Nordella sp. HKS 07: one gene and its partner. Each later gene encodes a partner of the first gene's protein in a complex. Links are inferred from orthologs where the notes say so. Each region holds a gene or a part of one and is shown in the gene's direction. Other genes may lie near its edges.

Region 1 (6,844 bases):
CCGCATTCGCGCAAAGTAAACGGAAGGGCCCCTCTCTCATCCGCGACGCTGAGATCGAGAGCCTGATGCGGCTCTACACCAAGCCGATTTTCCAGGCGGCGGGACTGAATCCGGGCTCGGTGCATGTCTACATCATCAACGACCCGCGCATTAACGCCTTCGTGGCCGGCGGCCAGCGCATATTCATTCATACCGGGCTTCTGACCCAGGCCAAGACTCCCAATGAGGTGATCGGCGTTCTGGCCCACGAGACCGGCCATATCGCCGGCGGCCATCTCGCCCGCATGCAGAACGAGATCGACCGCAAGAGCACGGCCGTCATTATCGGCATGCTGCTCGGCGTGGCGGCGGTCGCCGGCGGCGCGGCGGCGGGCGAAGGTGAGTTGGCGCAAGCGGGCGGCGGCATCATGATGGGCTCGCAAGGCCTCGCCCAGCGCATGGTGTTGAGCTACGCGCGCGCCATGGAAGCTTCGGCCGACCAGGCGGCCATCAAGTACCTGACCGCGACGGGTCAGTCGGGCAAGGGCATGCTGACCCTGTTTCAGAAGCTCGCCAACCAAGCAATGGCGTCGTTGCAGAATGTCGATCCCTATGTGCTGTCGCATCCCATGCCGCTCGACCGCATACGCAATCTCGAAGTAGCGGCGAAGGCGAGCAAATACTTCAACACGCCGGACAAGCCTGAGATCATGCTGCGGCACAAGCTGATGCAGGCGAAGCTCACCGGCTTCCTGCAGCCGGCGCAGATCGTCTTCCAGCGCTATCCCACATCTGATACGAGCCTTCCTGCCCGCTATGCGCGCTCGATCGCGATGTTCCGCAGCGGCGATACGCGCAACGCCGTCAAAGTGATCGACACGCTCATCCGCGACTTGCCGAGCGATCCCTATTTCTATGAATTGAAGGGCCAGGCGCTGCTCGAAGGAGGCCAGCCGGCGGAGGCCATCGCCCCCCCTGCGCCAGGCCGTGAAAATGCTGCCCAACAGCGGGCTCATCCGCATCATGCTGGCGCAGGCCCTGCTCGGCACCGAAAGCAAGCCAAATGCCCAAGCCGCCCTGACCGAGCTCAAGCTTGCGCGCAAGACAGAGGACGACACGGCAAGCCTCTATCAGTTCATGGCCATGTCCTATGGCATATTGGGCGACATTCCGCGCGCCGATCTCGCCACCGCCGAATTCGCCTATTACCGGGGCGATAAGGAACTCGCCACCGAGAAGGCCAAGATCGCCATGGCGACCCTGAAGCGCGGCTCGCCCGACTGGCTGCGCGCTAACGACATATTGAACTTCGTGAATCGGAGCGACGACTAGTAGACCGGCTCCCTGAATGAGCGCATTGTGCCGCGCTTGCCTATCCCGTTAAGGAACTCTCATGCTTATGACCATCCGTGCCATCCTGATCGCTATGATCGCCCTTTTCGTTCTCCCCGCCCAGGCGGCGGAGTTCAACGATGTTCAGAAGAAGGAGCTCGGCGACATAGTCCGTCAGTATCTGATGGAGAATCCGGAAGTGGTGCGCGATGCCATGCAGGAGCTCGAGCGCAAGCAGCAGGAAGCCGAGAACGCGGCCCGTACCGATTCGCTGAAAGCCATGTCCCCGGAGATTTTCCGCAGCAAGGACGATCTGATCGGCGGCAATCCCAATGGCAAGGTCACCGTGGTCGAGTTCTTCGACTATAATTGCGGATACTGCAAAAGGGCGTTCCCGGATGTCATGAAGATGATCGAGAACGACAAGGACCTCAAGCTGGTGATGAAGGAATTCCCCATTCTCGGCCCGGGCTCGGTCTATGCGGCGCGCGCCGCGCTCGCCTCGCGCAAGCAGGGGAAATACTGGGAATATCACATGGCGATGATGGCGCATGAGGGTCGGATCGACGAATCAGTCGCTGACCAGATCGCCAAGGCGACCGGCCTCGATGTGAAAAAGCTCAAGGCCGACATGGCGGCCGACGAGGTCAACCAGGTCATCGCCCGCAATATGCAACTGGCCGATACCCTCAATATCCAGGGCACCCCCGCCTTCATCATTGATGAAACCGTCATCCCGGGGGCGGTCGGCTATGAAGCCCTCGCCTCGGTGGTCAAGCAAGTCCGCGACAACGGCGGATGCAAGCTTTGCTGAGGGGTGGGCGCGCTATCGCGTTGATTTCCGCATCAGATCGCCCGCAGGTCGTTTTCACGGCCGGCGAACCGATGCTGTAGCCTTCACGAAGCACGCCTGACCGCCTATAAGCGCTGTAATGAAACCAGTCCTTGTCATTAACGGGCCCAACCTGAACATGCTCGGGTTGCGCGAACCCGACGTTTACGGCCATGAAACGCTGGCCGGACTTGAGGAACGGTGCCAGCGCAAGGCCAAGACCCTCGGGCTGGACATTTCCTGCCGCCAGAGCAACCACGAGGGCGAGATCGTTTCCTGGATCCAGGAGGCGCGCAGCGCTGCGAGCGGCATCATCCTCAATGCCGGCGCCTATACGCACACGTCGGTTGCCATCCATGACGCGCTGCGCATCGCGCAGCTGCCGCTCATCGAGGTCCATCTCAGCAATATCTACAAGCGCGAGCCGTTCCGGCATCACAGCTATGTTTCACCGATCGCCGATGGCGTGCTATGCGGCTTCGGCGGGCATGGCTATGAGCTCGCTCTCGACGCAATCCACAAAATCCTGACAGTCAAGAAGGGGTAAGACACACCATGCCCTCGAAGAAGAAAGCACCGCCCGTCAAGTCCAAGCCCCAACCGGGGGCCGAAACGGGCGAGCTCGCGCTGATCCGCAACCTCGCCGACCTGCTCAACGAGACCGGGCTATCGGAGATCGAGCTGGAGCAGCGCGGCGTGCGCGTCCGGGTCTCGCGCGGCGGAACCGTTTATGCGGCGGCCCCCGCCCCGGCCCATGCGGCACCGGTGGCAGCGGTCGCGGCGGCACCGGCCGTCGCGGCGGCTCCCGCCGCAGCGGTTATTCCGGCCGACGCGGTCAAGTCGCCTATGGTCGGCACCGTCTACCGGGCCGCGCAGCCGGGGGCACCGAATTTCGTCGAGGTCGGCACCGAGGTCAAAGCGGGCCAGACACTCCTCATCATCGAGGCCATGAAGACGATGAACCAGATTCCCGCGCCCCGGGCCGGCAAGATCACCCAGATCTACGTCCAGAACGGCAGTCCGGTCGAATATGGCGAAGCCCTTGTGTTGATCGAGTAGAGCGAGCGATGTTCGACAAGATCCTCATTGCCAATCGCGGCGAGATCGCCCTTCGCGTTATGCGCGCCTGTCGCGAGCTTGGTATCCATACCGTCGCCGTGCATTCGACGGCCGACGAGGAGGCGATGCATGTAAGGCTCGCCGACGAAAGCGTCTGCATAGGCCCGCCGCCGGCGCGCGACAGCTACCTGAACATTCCCGCCATCGTGGCGGCCTGCGAGATCACCGGCGCCGAGGCCGTCCATCCGGGCTACGGCTTCCTTTCCGAGAACGCGCGCTTCGCCGAGATCCTCGAAGAGCACAATATCAAGTTCATCGGCCCCTCCTCGGCTCACATCCGAACCATGGGCGACAAGATCGAAGCCAAGCGAACGGCCAAGGAGCTTGGCATCCCGGTGGTGCCGGGATCGGAAGGCGGCATCAGCGATATCGGCGAAGCCCGGCGCGTCGCCCGGGATATCGGATATCCGGTGCTGATCAAGGCGACGGCCGGGGGCGGCGGGCGCGGCATGAAAGTGGCGCGCAGCGAAACCGAGCTCGAGAACGCCATCCAGACGGCGCAGACGGAAGCCAAGGCCGCCTTCGGCAATGGCGATGTTTATCTCGAGAAGTACCTCGAGAAGCCGCGCCATATCGAGATCCAGGTGTTGGGCGACGGTCAGGGCCGCGCGGTGCATCTGGGCGAGCGCGACTGCTCGCTGCAGCGGCGCCACCAGAAGGTTTGGGAGGAGGCTCATTCCCCCGCCCTCAACGCGGCGCAGCGCGAGGCGATCGGCGGACGCGTGGCCAAGGCCATGCAGAAGCTCAGCTACGAGGGCGTCGGCACTGTCGAGTTCCTATATGAGAATGGCGAATTCTATTTCATCGAGATGAACACCCGCCTCCAGGTCGAGCATCCGGTGACGGAGATGCTCACCGGCCTCGATCTCGTGCAGGAACAGATCCGTATCGCCGCGGGAGCCCCGCTCAAATATGAGCAGGACGATATCACCTTTGCGGGCCACGCCATCGAATGCCGTATCAATGCGGAGAATCCCAAGACCTTCGCGCCCTCGCCGGGGCGCGTCGAGAATGTGCATGTGCCGGGGGGCCTCGGCGTGCGCATCGATTCCGCCCTCTATGCCGGCTATCGCATCCCGCCATATTATGACAGCCTGATTGGTAAGCTCATCGTGTTCGGGAAGTCGCGGACCGAATGCCTGATGCGGCTGCGCCGGGTTCTGAGTGAGTATGTTATCGAAGGGGTCGAGACGACCATCCCCTTATTCCAGCGACTCGTCGCCGAACCTGATATCATTGATGGTCATTACGATATCCACTGGCTTGAGAAGTACCTGATCAACAACCCGTAAGATATATGTCCACCATCACGCCGCAAATCCTGCTCAAGGCCTATGCCGCCGGGATTTTTCCGATGGCGGAGAGTGCGGAGGACAATGCACTCTATTGGGTGGAACCGGAGGAGCGCGGAATATTCCCGCTCAACGGCCTGCATATCTCGCATTCGCTGCGCAAGCGCATCCGCCAGCGCCGCTTCGACATACGCATCGACACGGCCTTCACCGACGTGATGGCGGCTTGCGCCGAGAGGATGCCTGACCGCAGGACGACCTGGATCAACCAGCGCATCAAGTCGCTCTACGGCCAGCTCTACAGGATGGGCTGCTGCCATTCGGTCGAATGCTGGCAGCGCAACCAGCTGGTCGGCGGACTCTACGGGGTCAGGATCGGTGGCGCGTTTTTCGGCGAGAGCATGTACTCGCGCGAGACCGATGCCAGCAAGGTGGCGCTCGTCCATCTGGTGGCGAGGCTCAGGGCCGGCGGTTTCATCCTGCTCGACGCCCAGTTTACGACGCCGCATCTCGAAAGCCTGGGCGCCCGCTCCATCAGTCGCGCCGAATACCACCAGCTGCTTGAGCGCGCCATCGAGCAGGATGCCGAATTCTTCAAATTCCAGGGCGATCGCGATCCCGAACTCGTCCTGCGGCTGGCCGGCGAAAAATAGAGCTACAGCATCGGACCGAAAAGCGCGAAGCGGTTTTCGGATAATCCGATGCGCAAATCAAAGAGTTAGAGCGCCGGACCGATTCCATGTGAGCGTCCGGCGCTCTAAATTCCGCCGGTAACGGCAAAGGCGCCGGCGCAGCGACCGTCGGCAAGCCGAATCACGGCTGTGATGATCGAGCCATAGGGCGGACGCCAGACGCTGTGGCTGGCTTGGTGTTCCGCAACAGCCACTTTCCGACGCACTGACCAGGCGAGATCCTCGGCAACGATGTCCGCCGGCGCGCCATTCACATGAATCTGGATCGATGCGCCGGCAAGATCGAGATCTCCCTCCGACAGCAGTTCGACGCGCGCCAGAATCTCGTCGAAACCGGCGTCGAGCGGCCGCGTCTCGGCGACAACCGTCAGCTTCACCCCGGCAGAAGTTGGCGGCCCGATCGGGCGTCGTTCCGGGAAGATGTCATCAGGCAGTTCCGGTGTGCGTGGCGGGACCGCGCGCAGCTTTGCGGCGCGGTCGAATTCCGCGGCGAAGCGCAAAAGGCGCGTGTCGTCATAGGCCTTCCCGGCGATGGTCAGGCCGACCGGCATGCCGATATCGGACATGATCCCCATCGGCACCGTGACGGTCGGGATGCCGAGATGGCGCGGCACCAGATTGCCGTTGGCGACCCAGGTCCCGTTGCGCCAGGCGAGACTGGCCGACTCCTCGTTCACATCGGCATCGGCCTTGCCGACATCGGCTACGGCCGGGAACACCACGGCATCGAGGCCGAGATCGGCCATCCAGTCCTCGAAATCGACGCGCCGCGTCGCCTCCAGACCCTTCAGCCCTTCTTCCATGTCGGGGATCTCGGCGAGCGGGACGAGCCCCTGCTTCGCCAGATCGACCAGACCGCTGAGGCTCGCATCAAGTGGCTCAGGCAGCGTGCCGGGCGGATGCGGAAAGATCTTGTCGCCCTCGACGGAAGCAAGATCCGCGAAAGCGGGATCGCCATTGGCGCGCAGGAAGTCGTCAAAGGCCCAGGCGCAGAGCAGCCCCAGCTCGTGAGTCTCGAAACTCTTGGGAACCAGACCTCTGTCGACCATCGATTTGGCGCCTAGTCGGTCGCGCTCGTAATTCGACACCGCCGGGAAATCGACCTCGACCACCTCGGCGCCCAGCGCTTCCAGCTGGCGCGCCGCCTTTTCCCACAAAGCGATCACCGACGCCCGTGTCTCGATCGGCGCCGTGGCTTCCATGTCGCGGCCGATATACATGCGCGGCACGCCCAGCCGCTTGCCGCAGAGAGCGCCACTGATCTCGAGATCCCGATAGCTCTTGGGGCGCAAGGCCGAGCTCGGCGGTATCTCCACCCAGGGCTGGATGCGCCAGAAATCGCCGCGCGCCGTGTGATCGTCGGCGACGATCACATCGAGGAGCTCCAGCAGATCATCGACGCCGCGTGTATGCGGCACCACGACATCCATCGTCGGCACCAGCGGCCAGTTGCCGCGCACCGAGATCACGCCGCGCGAGGGCGTATAAGCGACGAGCGCGTTGTTGGAGGCCGGCGCCCGGCCCGACGACCATGTCTCCTCGCCGAGCCCGAAGGCGGCAAAGCTTGCCGCCGTCGCGGTGCCCGAACCATTGGACGA
Region 2 (6,976 bases), 2.5 Mb from region 1 along the record:
ACATCGCCAAGCGCGACGCGAACCTTCTCCGCGGCCGCTGCGGCCGTGGCCAGGCTGAGCATAAGCCCCGCCGCGGCGAGGCCGGACAGGAATTTCGGAACTGGATTCATTGACGTCCTCCCGTGTGCTTCCTCAAGCAATCTCAAGGAGCCTCCTTGCGCTTTCAGCGTCTGGGCCCCCCTCACCATCTAACCAATTCTTGATTGGTTTGGCAAGATATGTAAATTGGTATAGATATTGATGTCCATAGGTTGAGGCTCTATGCGCTTGCCGGCAAATATATCCACGGGCTTGGGACACCTTGAACATGAGCGATGAGGTTGGCGGCGCGCTGACACAACTTCGGGCCTATCTCGCCCAGCTCGATCTGCCGGCGAATGCGCAACTGCCGCCGGAGCGCGAATTGTGCGACCTCCTGGGTGTCTCGCGCGGCGAGTTGCGCAAGGCGTTGGCCGTGCTCGAGGGCAATGGGGAACTCTGGCGCCATGTCGGTAAGGGCACCTTCATCGGATCGCGCCCTGTTGATGAATTCAAGAGCGTCGCCGACATCGCCGCCGGCAGCAATCCGCGCGAGGTCATGCAGGCGCGGCGCGCTTTCGAGCCCATCCTCGCCCGCGAGGCGGCGCTTCATGCGACGTCCGCCGACATCGCCGAGATGCGCCAGTGCCTGACGGCGTCGCGCCTCGCCGCGACATGGCGGCAATATGAGAATTGCGATAACCGCCTGCACCGGCTGCTCGCCGAAGCAACGCATAACAGCGTTCTCGTCGCCCTGTTCGACACGCTGAACGCGGTCCGCCGCACCGTCGTCTGGGGCCGGCTGCGCAGCAACAGCCTGAGGCCGCCCGCCGACCATCACAGTTTCGCCGAGCACGACGCCCTGGTCGACGCCATTGGCGAGCGTGATCTCGATGCCGCCGCGTCCGCCATGGACCGGCATCTCCATTCCGTCGAGATAAATCTGCTGCGCCTGCGCCAGGCGGCGGAGTAGCGGACGCCCCCAGCAGCGCTCATCGCGCGGAGCATAAGCTCTTTTAGCGCAAAGGCTGCGTAAAATCCTCTCGCCCGCGGAGCGGGGAGAGGAAGGGGCCCAACGCGCCAGCGTTGGGAAGGTGAGGGGCATCCCTGTTACCTCTTCTTCGTCGCTGTAGCGTTCGTGCTTGTTCGCCATCGTCGCCCAAAGAGACCGGTTGCCCCTCACCCTCCCATTGCTGCGCAATGGGTCCCTCCCTCTCCCCGCTCCCGCGGGGCGAGGGTGATTTGCACCCTGTCCCATTTCGCGGTAAGGGGCCTTCGCCATGATCAAGAACCCCATCTGCGTCGCCCTCGACACGCCGGACGTGGCGCGCGCCCAGGAGCTCGCCCGCCTCGTCAAGCCGCATGCCGGCTATGCCAAGCTCGGCATGGAGTTCTTCTACGCCCATGGCCCGAAGGGCTATGAGACGGTGGCGAAGGAAGGTCTGCCGATCTTCCTCGATCTCAAGCTGCACGACATTCCCAACACTGTCGCCTCGGGCTTGCGCTCGCTGATGCGCCTCGATCCCAAGCCGGCGATCGTCAATATCCATGCGACGGGCGGCGCCGACATGATGCGTGCCGCCGCCGACGCCGTCGACGGCCGCGCTTTGTTGATCGGCGTCACCATCCTGACCAGCCTTGCCGATGCCGATATCCATCAGGCGGGCTTCGCCCGCGAGCTTACCGGGCGCGAGCATGCTGCGGCCCTGGCTGTGCTGGCGCGCCAATGCGGGCTCGATGGCGTCGTATGCAGCGCCCCCGATGTGCGCGCCGTCAAGACGGCGACGGCGCCCGATTTCATCACCGTGGTGCCCGGCATCCGCCCGGCCGATGCTGCGGTCCAGGACCAGAAGCGCGTCGCGACGCCACGCGCAGCGCTCGATGAAGGGGCCGATATATTGGTGATCGGCCGGCCGATCACGGGGGCCAGCGATCCTGCGGCAGCGGCACGCGACATCGCCCGCAGCCTCGAGGCGAGTCATGCCCACTAACGTCAAGATCTGCGGCCTGTCGACGCCCGAGACGGTCGAGGCCGCGCTCGCCTCTGGCGCTGATCTGATCGGCTTCGTTTTCTATCCAAAGAGCCCACGCAATGTCTCGGTCGCCACGGCAAAGGCTTTGGCCCGGATCGCGCGCGGCAAAGCGAAGATCGTGGCGCTCATTGTCGATGCCGACGACACGCTCATCGACGAGATAACCGGCGAAGTGGCGCCCGATTTCTTCCAGGCGCACGGTGCCGAGACGCCCGCGCGCATCGCCGAGATCAGCCGCCTGAGCGGCAAACCGGTAATCAAGGCGATCAAAGTCAGGACGGACGCAGACGTCGTCCGGGCCAAGGCCTATGAATCGGTGGCCGCCCTCATCCTCTTTGACGCAAAGGCGCCGGAGACACTCGCGGGCGCCCTCCCCGGCGGCAACGGCATCGCCTTCGACTGGACGCTCGTCGGTTCGGGAGGGGCGCCCTCCTCATTCATCCTCTCCGGGGGGCTCGATCCCGACAATGTCGCGAGAGCCATCGAGGCGACCGGTGCCGGCATTGTCGACGTTTCGTCAGGCGTCGAAAAATCACCTGGAATCAAAGACATAAATCTCATTCGGGAATTCGTCGCGGCGGCCAAGGCGGCGCCTTGATTAGCCCCTCAGATTGTCCGAAAAGCGGTTCCTGTTTTTCGGCCTGATGCTATAGAAAGCCGCCATGAACCAGATCGCGCCCAATTCCTACCGCACCGGTCCCGATGAAAAGGGGCTGTTCGGCATCTATGGCGGCCGTTTTGTCGCCGAGACCCTCATGCCGCTCATTCTCGACCTCGAGAAGGCCTATGAGGAGGCCAAGGCCGATCCCGCCTTCCAGGCCGAGCTCGATGGGTTCCTCGAGCATTATGTCGGCCGGCCGAGCCCGCTCTATTTCGCCGAAAGGCTGACCGAGCATCTGGGCGGCGCCAAGATCTATTTCAAGCGCGAGGAGCTCAACCACACCGGCGCGCATAAGATCAACAATGTGATGGGCCAGATCCTGCTGGCGCGCCGCATGGGCAAGACCCGCATCATCGCGGAGACCGGCGCCGGCCAGCATGGCGTCGCCACCGCGACCGCCTGCGCCCGCTTCGGGCTCAAATGCATCGTCTATATGGGCGAGGTCGATATCGAGCGGCAGATGCCCAATGTGTTCCGCATGAAGCTTCTCGGCGCCGAAGTGGTGCCGGCCCTTTCGGGCTCGCGCACGCTGAAGGACGCGCTCAACGAGGCGCTCCGCGACTGGGTCGCCAATGTCGAGGACACCTTCTACTGCATCGGCACGGTGGCGGGCCCGCATCCCTATCCCGAAATGGTGCGCGACTTCCAATGCGTCATCGGCAATGAGACGAAGAAGCAGATGCTGCGGCACGAAGGCCGCCTGCCCGATTCGCTCATCGCCGCGATCGGCGGCGGCTCCAATGCCATGGGCCTGTTCCATCCCTTCCTCGACGATACAAGCGTCGAGATCTACGGCGTCGAAGCGGCGGGCAGCGGCGTTCACAGCGGCAAGCATGCCGCCTCGATCACCGGCGGCCGGCCCGGCGTGCTGCATGGCAACCGCACCTATATCCTCATGGACGATGACGGGCAGATCACCGAGGCGCATTCGATCTCGGCCGGCCTCGATTATCCAGGCATCGGGCCCGAGCATGCCTGGCTCAACGACACCAAGCGCGTCAGCTATGTCTCGGCGACCGACCAGGAGGCGCTCGAGGCGTTCCAGCTCTGCTGCAGGCTCGAAGGCATCATTCCGGCGCTCGAGCCCTCGCATGCGTTGGCTCATGCGATGAAGCTTGCGCCGAGCAAGCCCAAGGACCATCTGATGGTCATCTGCATGTCAGGGCGCGGCGACAAGGACATCTTCACAGTCGCCGATCATCTCGGGGTGAAATTGTGACGACGCGCATCGACCAACGTTTCGCCGACCTCAAGAAGGAAGGCCGAGCCGCGCTTGTCACCTTTCTGACGGCGGGCGATCCCGATTACGCGACCTCGCTCGCGATCATCAAGGGCCTGCCCAAGGCCGGCGCCGACATCATCGAATTCGGCATGCCCTTCACCGATCCGATGGCGGACGGCCCGGCGATCCAGGAAGCGGGCCTGCGTGCCCTCAAATCCGGCCAGACGCTGGTCAAGACGCTCGCTCTGGTGCGCGACTTCCGCAAGGACGACGACGCGACGCCTGTCGTCCTCATGGGCTATTACAATCCGATCTACATCTATGGCGTCGAGCGCTTCCTCAAGGAGGCGAAAGCGGCGGGCGTCGACGGGCTCATCATCGTCGACCTTCCGCCTGAGGAGGACGAGGAACTGTGCCTGCCGGCGATCAAGGCCGGGCTCAATTTCATCCGCCTCGCCACGCCGACGACCGACGACAAGCGGGCGCCCACGGTGCTCAGGAACACGTCGGGCTTCGTCTATTATGTCTCGGTGCTCGGCATCACCGGCACCAAGGCGCCCGACCTCAAGAGCGTCGAGCGGAATGTCACCCGTCTCAAGGGCCACACCAAGCTGCCGATCGCCGTCGGCTTCGGTGTCCGGACGGCGGAACAGGCGCGCAGCATCGCCAGGAGCGCCGACGGCGTCGTGGTGGGCTCGGCCCTCGTCAATGCCGTGAAAGCGAGCCTTGGTCCCTCGGGCCAGGCGACAGCCGATACCGCGCCCGCCGTGCACCGGCTGGTGAGCGAGATCGCCCAAGGCGTGCGGTCATGATTACACGGCTCGACAATCGCGATGCGTCCCCCCTCATTCCCCTTCTCCCGCTTGCGGGAGAAGGTGGCGCGAAGCGCCGGATGAGGGTGTCTCTGCGACGCGACGCAGAGCCTGACAGAGAATTCGACATTGGAGCCAACACCCTCACCCGCCCTGTCGGGCACCCTCTCCCGCAAGCGGGAGAGGGGGAAAATTGGACAAGGCTCGCCAATCTGGAAAAATTGATGTGTGATCGCCCTGCCCCGCGGGGCGAGGGCGTAGCAGCGAGTACCCACCGATGAACTGGATCAAGAACTTCGTCCGTCCCAAGATCCGCGGCCTGCTCGGCTCGAAGCGCGAGACGCCGGAGAATATGTGGGTCAAATGCCCGGAAACCGGGCAGATGGTGTTCTACCGCGACCTCGAGCACAACCAGTTCGTCATTCCGGGCTCGGGCTATCACATGCGCATGGCACCCGATGTGCGCCTCAAATCGATGTTCGACGGTGGCACCTATGAGACGATCGCGCTGCCGCAGGCGGCGATCGATCCGCTCAAATTCCGCGACGAACGGCGCTATACCGACCGCCTCAAGGAAGCCAAGCAGAAGACCGGGGCGGAGGACGCGATCCTCGCCGGCGTCGGCACGCTCGACGGGCTTTCCCTCGTCATCACCGTCCAGGATTTCTCCTTCATGGGCGGCTCGCTCGGCATGACGGCCGGCGAAGGCCTCATCACCTCGATGCGCGCCGCGGTCGATCGCAAAGTGCCCTATGTGCTCTTCGCCTCTTCCGGCGGTGCGCGCATGCAGGAGGGCATCCTCTCGCTCATGCAGTTGCCGCGCACGACCATCGCGGTGCGCGAATTGCGCGAGTCCAAGCTGCCCTATGTGGTGGTGCTGACCAATCCGACGACCGGCGGCGTCACCGCCTCCTATGCGATGCTGGGCGATGTGCATATCGCCGAGCCGGGCGCGCTGATCGGCTTCGCGGGTCCCCGAGTGATCGAGCAGACGATCCGCGAGAAGCTGCCGGAAGGCTTCCAGCGCGCCGAATATCTGGAGGAACACGGCATGGTGGACATGGTGATCCATCGCCATCAGATGCGCGAGACGGTGAGCCGCGTGGTGCGCCTGCTCGCCAAGGCGCCGCCCATTCTCAAGAACAGCAGCGAAGAGACGGCGCTGGTTCCGGCCGACAGCTGATCCCATGGCCGTCAGCGATGCCATCCTGAAGCGGCTGCTCTCGCTTCACCCGAAGATCATCGATCTCAGCCTCGAGCGCATGTGGCGGATCCTGGCGCGGCTCGGCGATCCGCAGGAGAAGCTGCCGCCGGTGCTGCATGTCGCCGGCACCAACGGCAAAGGCTCGACCGTCACCTATCTGCGCTCGGCCATGGAAGCGGCGGGGCTTGCCGTCCATTGTTACACCTCGCCGCATCTGGTCAAATTCCACGAGCGTATAAGGCTCGGCAAGACGGGCGGCGGCGATCTCATCTCGGAATCAGCGCTCAATACGCTGCTCGAGGAATGCGAAGCGGCGAATGGCGGCGAACCGATCACCTTCTTCGAGATCACCACGGCGGCGGCCTTTCTCGCTTTCGCGCGCCATCCGGCCGACTATCTGGTGCTGGAAGTTGGCCTCGGCGGAAGGCTCGACGCCACCAATGTGATCGCCAAGCCGGCGATCAGCATCATCACCACGATCGACTACGACCATCAGCAATTTCTCGGCAACACCCTGACCGAGATCGCGCGCGAGAAGGCCGGCATCTTGAAGCGCGACGTGGCAGCGGTCATCGCTCCCCAGCCCGACGAGGCGCGCGACGAGATCGAATACTGCGCCGCGCAAGTCGGGGCGCCTCTCCTCATCGCCAATCAGGACTGGCAGGTCTATGAGCAGCATGGCCGGCTTGTCTATCAGGACGAGAGCGGGCTTCTCGATCTGCCGCTGCCGCAATTGCCGGGCCGCCATCAGATCGACAATGCCGGCACCGCCATCGCTGCCTTGCGCAGCCTTGACGATGCGCGTATCGGCGAAAGCCATATCGCGCAGGGATTGAAGACGGCCTCCTGGCCGGCGCGCATGCAAAGGCTCGGGCCTGGCGAGCTCTGGTCCCTGATCCCGAAGGAATCAGAGCTCTGGCTCGATGGCGGACACAACCCTTCAGCCGGACGCGCTCTGGCGCGCGCCTTCAGCGAGCTCAATGAGCGCGTGTCGCGCCCTCTCGTGCTCATCTGGGGCATGCTCAA

What was found.
Region 2: the proteins of accB (region 1) and accD are in contact, whole or in part, in a solved structure (PDB 8UXZ), measured with the Escherichia coli proteins. The link is inferred for Nordella sp. HKS 07 from one-to-one orthologs.

What each region holds. Positions count from the first base shown.
Region 1 is NZ_CP049258.1:5,366,524-5,373,367, reverse strand. The notes cover bases 1,654-4,450. They hold accB (acetyl-CoA carboxylase biotin carboxyl carrier protein), read left to right. Parts: upstream 1,654-2,698; coding sequence 2,699-3,202; downstream 3,203-4,450. Other genes in these bases: accC (acetyl-CoA carboxylase biotin carboxylase subunit), read left to right, coding at 3,211-4,450; aroQ (type II 3-dehydroquinate dehydratase), read left to right, coding at 2,244-2,690; G5V57_RS25230 (DsbA family protein), read left to right, coding at 1,654-2,125. Also shown: G5V57_RS25235 (M48 family metalloprotease), read left to right, coding at 1-1,199; G5V57_RS34555 (hypothetical protein), read left to right, coding at 1,117-1,311; more of G5V57_RS25230, read left to right, coding at 1,373-1,653; more of accC, read left to right, coding at 4,451-4,554; aat (leucyl/phenylalanyl-tRNA--protein transferase), read left to right, coding at 4,560-5,207; G5V57_RS25205 (amidase), read right to left, coding at 5,312-6,844. UniProt on the Escherichia coli protein: This protein is a component of the acetyl coenzyme A carboxylase complex; first, biotin carboxylase catalyzes the carboxylation of the carrier protein and then the transcarboxylase transfers the carboxyl group to form malonyl-CoA.
Region 2 is NZ_CP049258.1:2,916,669-2,923,644, reverse strand. What follows is about bases 4,048-6,976. They hold accD (acetyl-CoA carboxylase, carboxyltransferase subunit beta), read left to right. Parts: upstream 4,048-5,023; coding sequence 5,024-5,929; downstream 5,930-6,976. Other genes in these bases: G5V57_RS13755 (folylpolyglutamate synthase/dihydrofolate synthase family protein), read left to right, coding at 5,934-6,976; trpA (tryptophan synthase subunit alpha), read left to right, coding at 4,048-4,746. Outside these bases: G5V57_RS13790 (ABC transporter substrate-binding protein), read right to left, coding at 1-110; G5V57_RS13785 (FadR/GntR family transcriptional regulator), read left to right, coding at 308-991; pyrF (orotidine-5'-phosphate decarboxylase), read left to right, coding at 1,299-2,009; G5V57_RS13775 (phosphoribosylanthranilate isomerase), read left to right, coding at 1,999-2,649; trpB (tryptophan synthase subunit beta), read left to right, coding at 2,714-3,931; more of trpA, read left to right, coding at 3,928-4,047.